2 regions of the Rhizobium sp. SG2393 genome follow, and region 2 is predicted to be linked to the other one. Evidence: predicted binding sites of a transcription regulator. Region 2 holds the regulator's gene; the other holds the start of a gene.
The links. Region 2 encodes PhoB, which activates phosphate uptake and scavenging genes when phosphate is short. Its sites were predicted from a motif close to TGTCATNNANCTGTCAT; they were not measured.

Region 1: a site for PhoB is predicted at 2,057-2,073, ahead of ACED18_RS01270 (esterase-like activity of phytase family protein). Genes of this name have one in related genera too.

What each region holds. Positions count from the first base shown of each region.
Region 1 covers NZ_JBHGAP010000001.1:262,864-267,319, forward strand. The annotation lists gene lon (endopeptidase La) at 1-1,418, shown strand, start outside; gene hupB (DNA-binding protein HupB) at 1,624-1,896, shown strand; gene ACED18_RS01270 (esterase-like activity of phytase family protein) at 2,179-4,371, shown strand.
Region 2 covers NZ_JBHGAP010000011.1:45,404-49,859, forward strand. The annotation lists gene pstA (phosphate ABC transporter permease PstA) at 1-889, shown strand, start outside; gene pstB (phosphate ABC transporter ATP-binding protein PstB) at 903-1,718, shown strand; gene phoU (phosphate signaling complex protein PhoU) at 1,765-2,475, shown strand; gene phoB (phosphate regulon transcriptional regulator PhoB) at 2,533-3,216, shown strand; gene ACED18_RS18340 (MFS transporter) at 3,429-4,208, shown strand; gene ACED18_RS18345 (hypothetical protein) at 4,278-4,456, shown strand, end outside.

The DNA of each region.
Region 1 (4,456 bases), on a different contig from region 2:
GCATCGTCGAATATCTGGCCGTACAGGCCCGCTCGACGAAGATCCGTGGTCCGATCCTGTGCCTCGTCGGCCCACCCGGCGTCGGTAAGACCTCGCTTGCCCGCTCGATCGCCAAGGCCACCGGCCGTGAATACGTCCGCATGGCGCTCGGCGGCGTGCGCGACGAAGCCGAGATCCGCGGCCACCGCCGCACCTATATCGGCTCCATGCCCGGCAAGGTCGTGCAGTCGATGAAGAAGGCGAAGAAGTCCAACCCGCTCTTCCTGCTCGACGAAATCGACAAGATGGGCATGGATTTCCGTGGCGACCCGTCCTCGGCCCTGCTCGAGGTGCTGGATCCGGAACAGAACAGCACGTTCATGGACCACTACCTTGAGGTCGAATACGACCTCTCCAACGTGATGTTCATCACCACGGCGAACACGCTGAACATTCCGGCGCCCCTGATGGACCGCATGGAAGTGATCCGCATCGCCGGCTACACCGAGCAGGAGAAGCTGGAAATCGCCAAGCGGCACCTGCTGCCAAAGGCGATTCGCGACCACGCGCTAAAGCCGGAGGAGTTCTCCGTTGGCGACGACGCGCTGATGGCAGTCATCCAGCAGTATACCCGCGAGGCGGGCGTGCGTAACTTCGAGCGCGAGCTGATGAAGCTCGCCCGCAAGGCCGTGACCGAGATCATCAAGGGCAAGGTCTCGAAGGTCGAAGTCACCGCCGAGAACATCCACGACTTCCTCGGCGTGCCGCGCTTCCGTCACGGCGAAGCCGAGCGCGAGGATCAGGTGGGCGTCGTGACGGGTCTTGCCTGGACGGAGGTCGGCGGCGAACTGCTGACCATCGAAGGCGTGAGCCTTCCGGGTGGCAAGGGCCGCATGACGGTGACCGGCAACCTGAAGGACGTGATGAAGGAATCGATCTCTGCAGCGGCGTCCTACGTCCGCTCGCGCGCCGTCGATTTCGGCATCGAGCCGCCGCGCTTCGACAAGACTGACATCCACGTGCACGTGCCGGAAGGCGCGACGCCGAAGGACGGTCCGTCCGCCGGTATCGCCATGGCGACCGCCATCGTCTCCATCATGACCGGTATCCCGGTTTCGAAGGACATCGCGATGACGGGCGAAGTGACGCTGCGCGGCCGGGTACTGCCGATCGGCGGCCTGAAGGAGAAACTGCTTGCCGCCCTTCGCGGTGGCATCAAGAAGGTGCTGATCCCGGAAGAGAATGCCAAGGACCTCGCCGACATTCCTGACAACGTCAAGAATGCCATGGAGATCGTGCCCGTCAGCCGGATGAGCGAGGTTCTGAGCCACGCTTTGACGCGCATGCCGACGGCGATCGAATGGGATCCGGCAAGCCAGCCGGCGACGATCGCGGCCGTCGATTCGGGCGATGAGGCAGGCGCTTCCTTCGCCCATTGAGCGCCTTCCACCGCAAAAAAGCGGGCAGGATGGCAACAAAAGAGCAGAGACCGGCGGCAACGCCGGTCTTTTTTCATGTAAAACCCTCCGGAAGCCTTGCTTTTCAGGGCATTCAGGGCGAATGGGGTTGCCAAGACGAAGGCAGGGACAGACTGCTTCGCCTTGCAGATGTGACTAGTTTCGAACCATTGGAAAGGGTGGAAACATGAACAAGAATGAGCTCGTGTCCGCCGTCGCCGAAAAGGCCGGCCTCTCGAAGACCGACGCCGCTTCGGCTGTCGACGCCGTATTCGAGGCCATCCAGGCTGAACTGAAGAACGGCGGCGACGTGCGCCTCGTTGGCTTCGGCAACTTCTCCGTTGCCCGCCGCGAAGCCTCGAAGGGCCGCAACCCGTCCACCGGCGCAGAGGTCGATATCCCGGCCCGCAACGTGCCGAAGTTCACGGCCGGCAAGGGCCTGAAGGACGCGGTCAACTGATCCGTCGCTTTCCGGGCGCCGGACGCGCCTTGCCGTGAGGCGAGGCTGCAAAAAGCGCCACTCTCTTCGAGGCCCGGCCATGCCGGGCCTCGTTTCGTTTTGCCACCATCTCTCCGGTCTCGCGCCCCTTCGGCGCCACTACACGCATTCGTGTTCACGGCTTCATCCCGCTGTTACATCCGGGCGCAAGAAGCCCCGAGGCGCTGCACCGAGCGCCGTCGATGAACGAGACAGGGTCCGGGGGAAAACGGAGCCCCTGTCTCCAAAGACCGAGAGGGCCCCATGAACAAGTTTTCGCTGCACCTGGCACTGATGGCGACGCTCGCCGCATCCACTGCCGTTCCCGCCGCCGCCGAACCCGTCTTCAACCGCGTCGCATCCTTTGCCGTTGCCGAGAACCTGCCTGCCGGCACCGACGAGAAGACGACCACCTCTGCCGAAATCATCACGGCGACGCCCGACGGCAATACGCTGATCTATTCCGACAGCCCCAACAAGGCGATCGGCTTCATCGACATCACCGATGCCAAGGCGCCGAAGGCCGGCGGCTCGCTGGACATGAAGGGCGAGCCGACGTCGGTTGCCGCCATCGGCCAGAAGGTGCTCGTCGCCGTCAACACGCGCGAAAGCTTCACCAACCCCTCGGGCGTGCTGGCAACGGTCGATGTCGCCGGCCGCAAGATTGACGAGACCTGCGCCCTTGGCGGCCAGCCTGACTCCGTTGCCGTCAGCAAGGATGGCACCATGGCTGCCGTCGCAATCGAGAACGAGCGCGACGAAGAGGTCAATGACGGCAAGCTGCCGCAGATGCCGGCCGGCGATCTCGTCATCGTCAATCTCGCCAATGGCAAGGTCGATTGCGCCTCGCTGCGTCGCGTTTCCCTGACGGGTCTGTCGGACATTGCCGGGGACGATCCGGAGCCGGAATTCGTCGCCTTCAACAGCAAGGGCGAAATCGCCGTCACCCTGCAGGAAAACAACCACATCGCCATCGTCGACGCCAAGGCGGGCAAGGTCGTCAGCCACTTCTCTGCCGGTGCTGTTGATCTCAAGGGCATCGACACCAAGCGCGACGGCGCTATCCGCCCCGTGGATGACCAGGAAGGCCGCAAACGCGAGCCGGATGCCGTGAAGTGGCTGGACGACGAGCGCATCGTGGTGGCCAACGAGGGCGATTATGAAGGCGGCTCGCGTGGCTTCACCATCTTCGACAAGACCGGCAAGGTTCTCTACGAATCCAACGCCGCCTTCGAACATGCCGTGATCGGCATCGGCCACTATCCGGAAAAGCGTTCCGCCGCCAAGGGCGTCGAGCCGGAAGGCCTGGAAGCCGCAACGTTTGGTTCCGACAAACTGTTCTTCCTGCTCGCCGAGCGCGCCTCCGTCGTCGGCGTCTACAAGGATACGGGCGCCGAGCCGCAGCTTCTCCAGCTTCTGCCGTCGGGCATCTCGCCGGAAGGCGCCGTTGCCATTCCCGCCCGCAACCTGCTGGCGACCGCCAACGAGGCCGATCTCGGCGAGGATGGCGGCGCCCGTTCGCATGTCATGATCTACGAGCGCGCCGAAGGCACTGCCAACTATCCGCAGATCGTCTCCATCGAGAAGGATGGGGCGCCCATCCCGTTCGGCGCGCTCTCGGGTCTGGCGGCGCTTCCCGAAGCCGGCAAGCTCGTTGCCGTCTCCGACAGCGTCTATTCCTCGCAGCCGACCATCTACACGATCGATGCGACGGCAAAGCCCGCGAAGATCACGGAGGCGCTCGTCGTCAAGCGCGACGGCGCGCCTGCCCAGAAGCTCGATCTCGAAGGCGTGGCGCTGGACGGCGGCGGCGGCTACTGGCTCGCCTCCGAAGGCAATGCCGACAAGCTCTATGCCAACGCACTGCTGCACGTGAATGCCAAGGGTGTCATCAAGGAAGAGATCGCGCTTCCCGCCGAGCTGCGGGCCGGCGAGACCCGCTTCGGCCTCGAAGGCGTGACCGTCGTCGGCAGCGGCGACGACACGACGATCTGGGCTGCCGTGCAGCGCGAATGGAAAGACGACAAAAAGGGCTTCGTGAAGCTTCTCGCCTACACGCCCGCCTCGAAGGAATGGGGCGCCGTCGCCTATCCGCTCGAAGCCGCCGGCAAGGGCTGGGTCGGTCTGTCCGAAATCACCGTCCACGGTGACTATGCCTATGTCATCGAGCGCGACAATCTGGTCGGCAAGGACGCCGTCCTGAAGAAGCTCTACCGCGTCGCGCTCTCCGAGCTGAAGCCGGCCAAGCTCGGCGGCGAACTGCCGGTCGTAAAGAAGGAAGAGGTCCGCGACCTCATTCCCGATCTCAAGGCCAATGGCGGCTATGTGCTCGACAAGGTGGAAGGCTTCACCATCGCTGCCGATGGCACCGGCTATGTCGTGACCGACAATGACGGCGTGGACGATGCCTCCGGCGAGACCGTGTTCTTGGATATCGGCAAGATCGACGCCAAGTAAGCCGCCGCATCCCGGACAGCAAAAAGGCCGGATCCGCAAGGGTCCGGCCTTCGTCGTTCGTCAAACCCGCTGCTGCGTGATGCAG
Region 2 (4,456 bases):
GATCGGCACGACGCAGCCGGTCTCGATGCTCGCCCATGGCGATATCGACTCCGCCTACAAGGGGCAGATCGACCTCTCCGTGCCGGAGAAGAACCGCAAGGTCTCCGACAAGCAGGTCGGCTGGATGAACCAGCTTGCCGAAAGCGGTGCACTGGCCGGCCATTTCAACACCGGCATCTTCGTGAACGGCGCTTCCAGCCGTCCGGAAGCCGCAGGCGTCGGCGTTGCCTTCATCGGCTCGCTCTACATGATGCTGATCGTGCTCGTCCTGTCCCTGCCGATCGGTGTCGCCGCCTCGATCTACCTCGAGGAATTCGCGCCGAAGAACCGCTTCACGGACCTGATCGAGGTGAACATCAACAACCTCGCCGCGGTTCCGTCGATCGTCTACGGCCTGCTCGGCCTCGCCGTCTTCATCAACTTCGCCGGCCTGCCGCGCTCCGCGGCTCTCGTCGGCGGCCTGGTGCTGACGCTGATGACGCTGCCGACCATCATCATCGCGACCCGCGCCGCGCTGAAGGCCGTGCCGCCGTCGATCCGCGCCGCCGCCCTCGGGCTCGGCGCCTCGAAGATGCAGACCGTGTTCCACCACGTCCTGCCGCTCGCCATGCCGGGCATCCTGACCGGCACCATCATCGGCCTGGCGCATGCGCTCGGCGAAACGGCGCCCCTGCTGCTCATCGGCATGGTCGCCTTCGTCGCCGATTTCCCGGCCTCGCCGCTGGCACCCTCCACGGCTCTTCCGGTACAGATCTACATGTGGGCCAACGAAGCCGAACGCGCCTTCGTGGAACGCACCTCCGGGGCGATCATCATCCTTCTGATCTTCCTCGTCCTGATGAACCTTGGCGCAATCTTGCTGCGCCGTCGATTTGAACGTCGCTGGTAGGGAGTACCCGATCATGAACATGATGAATGAAGCAGCGATCGAAAAGGCAGTGGACCAGAAAATGAACACCGTTCCCTACAAGATGATCGGCAAGGACGTGTCCGTCTATTACGGCGAGAAGCGCGCCCTGTTCGACGTCAACCTGAACATCCGCGAAAACACCGTCACCGCGCTCATCGGTCCCTCGGGCTGCGGGAAGTCCACCTTCCTGCGCACCCTGAACCGCATGAACGACACGATCGACAACTGCCGCGTCACCGGCAAGATCACGCTCGACACGGACGATATCTACGATCCGAACATCGACGTTGTCGAACTGCGCGCCCGCGTCGGCATGGTCTTCCAGAAGCCGAACCCCTTCCCGAAGTCGATCTACGAAAACGTCGCCTACGGCCCGAAGATCCACGGCCTCGCCCGCACCCGCGCCGAGTTCGACGAGATCGTCGCGACCAGCCTTCAGAAGGCCGGCCTCTGGAACGAAGTGAAGGACCGCCTGCACGAGCCGGGCACCGGCCTGTCCGGTGGTCAGCAGCAGCGTCTGTGCATCGCGCGCGCCGTCGCCGTCAGCCCGGAAGTCATCCTCATGGACGAGCCCTGCTCGGCGCTCGACCCGATCGCGACCGCCAAGGTCGAGGAGCTGATCCACGAGCTGCGCACCAACTTCACGATCGTCATCGTGACGCACTCCATGCAGCAGGCCGCGCGCGTTTCGCAGCGCACCGCCATGTTCCACCTCGGCAACCTCGTCGAGGAGAACGATACGGACAAGATGTTCACCAACCCGGATGACCAGCGCACCCAGGACTATATCATGGGACGCTTCGGCTGAGGCAAATCGCCCGCCCTGTTGTCACGAGGTTCGAGAGGAAACACTGATGCCCAGCCATATCGTCTCCGTCTACGACGAAGAATTGAAGTACCTTGCCCGCCGTATCTCCGAAATGGGCGGCCTGGCCGAGCAGATGCTCGGCGACAGCGTGCGCGCCCTGATCAATTCCGACGTCGCGCTCGCCCAGAAGGTCATCTCCGATGACGTGATCCTCGATCACGCCGAGCGTGATATCGGCGAGAAGGCGATCGTGACGATCGCCAAGCGCCAGCCCATGGCCGCCGACCTGCGCGAGATCATGGGTGCGATCCGCATCGCCAGCGATCTCGAACGCGTCGGAGATCTCGGCAAGAACACGGCCAAGCGCGTCATCGCGGTTGCGACGTCGGGCGTTCCGCGCCAGTTCGCCCGTGGCCTCGAGCACCTGACGGAGCTCACCGCCGCCCAGCTGAAGGAAGTGCTCGACGTCTACGCGTCGCGTTCGGCCGAAAAGGCCAACAACATCCGTCAGCGCGATGGCGAGATCGATGCCATCTACACCTCGCTGTTCCGGGAACTCCTGACCTACATGATGGAAGATCCGCGCAACATCACCTCGTGCACCCATCTCCTGTTCTGCGCCAAGAACATCGAGCGGATCGGCGACCACGCCACGAACATCGCCGAGACCATCTACTACATGACCACCGGTGCCCAGATCGAAGGCGAACGTCCGAAGGACGACACCACCGCCACGATGCGGGTCAGCGGCGAGTAAGACCGACGGCCGGGCGCCTTCGGGCGCCCTGCTGCCGGCAGGAACGGAGCAGGCATCATGTTGCCCAGAATTGCAGTGGTCGAAGACGAGGAAGCGCTGAGCGTTCTGCTGCGCTACAATCTTGAGGCGGAAGGTTTCGACGTCGATACCATCCATCGCGGTGACGAGGCGGAAATCCGTCTTCAGGAGCGTCTTCCCGATCTCCTTATTCTCGATTGGATGCTACCCGGCGTCTCCGGCATCGAGCTGTGCCGGCGCCTGCGCCAGCGCAGCGAAACCGAGCGCCTGCCGATCATCATGCTGACGGCGAGAGGCGAGGAAAGCGAGCGCGTGCGCGGTCTCGCAACCGGCGCCGACGACTATGTCGTCAAGCCTTTCTCGACGCCGGAACTCATGGCCCGCGTCAAGGCCATGCTGCGCCGCGCCAAGCCGGAGCTGCTCTCCTCGGTGCTGAAATGCGGCGACATCGAGCTTGATCGCGAAACCCACCGCGTCCACCGCAAGAGCCGCGAAGTTCGCCTCGGCCCGACCGAATTCCGCCTTCTGGAATTCTTCATGTCGTCCCCCGGCCGCGTCTTCTCTCGTTCGCAGCTGCTTGATGGTGTCTGGGGCCACGACATCTATGTCGACGAACGCACCGTCGACGTGCATGTCGGCCGCCTGCGCAAGGCGCTCAACTTCTCCAACATGAGCGACGTCATCCGCACCGTCCGCGGCGCCGGCTATTCGCTGGAAGGGTGACCGCCCGATCTTCCGCCAGTCCTCGCGCCGCGCGGACTGGCCTTTGCCGCGACCGCAGAAGCGTGACGCGGTTCCTCCCTTGGTATGGCGGGAAAGGGAAGCTTTCTCCCCGACCGCACCCGCGATCGTCATCGCGTCAGACCGCGGCGTTGGCCGCCCATTTTCCCCGCCAGCAATTGCAGAACCCCGCCGCAAACCTGTAGGAAGGGAGTTTGCATGTCGGGAATCGCAAGGCTGGCGCGGTGATCGGATGTCGTGAACGTATCGCTCTTTATGCCCTGCTGACCGGCCTGACCGCGCTCAGCATCGATGGCTTGTTGCCGGGCCTGCGGATGATCGGTGCGGAGCTGCCGGCCGCGCCGCCACTCTCAACCCAGCACGTTGTTTCGCTTTTCATTCTCGGCATGGCGGTGGGCGAGCTGGTGCTGGGGCCGCTTTCGGATGCCGTCGGGCGCAAGCCGTCCTTGCTGGCGGGACTGGCCATCTACCTCACGGGCAGCGTCATCGCCCTTCTGGCGCCGTCCCTTGGCTGGTTGGTCTTCGGTCGCTGTCTGCAGGGCGTCGGCGTCGCCGGCCCGAAGATTGCCACGCGCGCGATGATCCGCGACCAGTTCTCGGGTGATGCCATGGCGCGCGTCCTGTCGCTGATGTTCACGCTGTTCATTCTGGTGCCCATGCTGGCGCCAGGCCTCGCCCAGTTGCTGATCGGTGTCGCCGGCTGGCGCAGCATCTTCGGCGCCTACCTCGCCATTGCCTTGGCTCTCGGCCTCTGGCTGCTGTGCCGCCAGCCCGAGACCTTGCCCCTCGCAAGCCGCCTTCCTGTCCGCCCGCGGCTGCTGCTCGCCAATGGGCGCCGTATTTTCCAGGATATCAGGATCTCCTGCCTGATCCTTGCTGCCGGCCTCGTCTTCGGCGCGCAGCTCCTCTACCTCAGCACTGCCGCGGATCTGTTTTTCGACGTCTATGGCGTCAAGGAGCGCTCTCCCCTCTAATTCGCCGCGCTGGCCCTGGCTGTGGGGCTGGCCTCCTTTGTCAATGCGCGGATGGTGCAGCGGGTCGGCATGACGACCATGATGCGCACAGCCTTCTGTGGTCTTGTCGTGGCGAGCCTTGCCATGGTCGCCGTATCGCTGCTGTGGCAGGGGCATCCACCCTTGACCCTGATGATGGCCGGCCTGTTCTGCGCCTTCTTCGCCATCGGCGTGCTCTTTGGCAATCTGAATGCCATGGCGATGCTGGC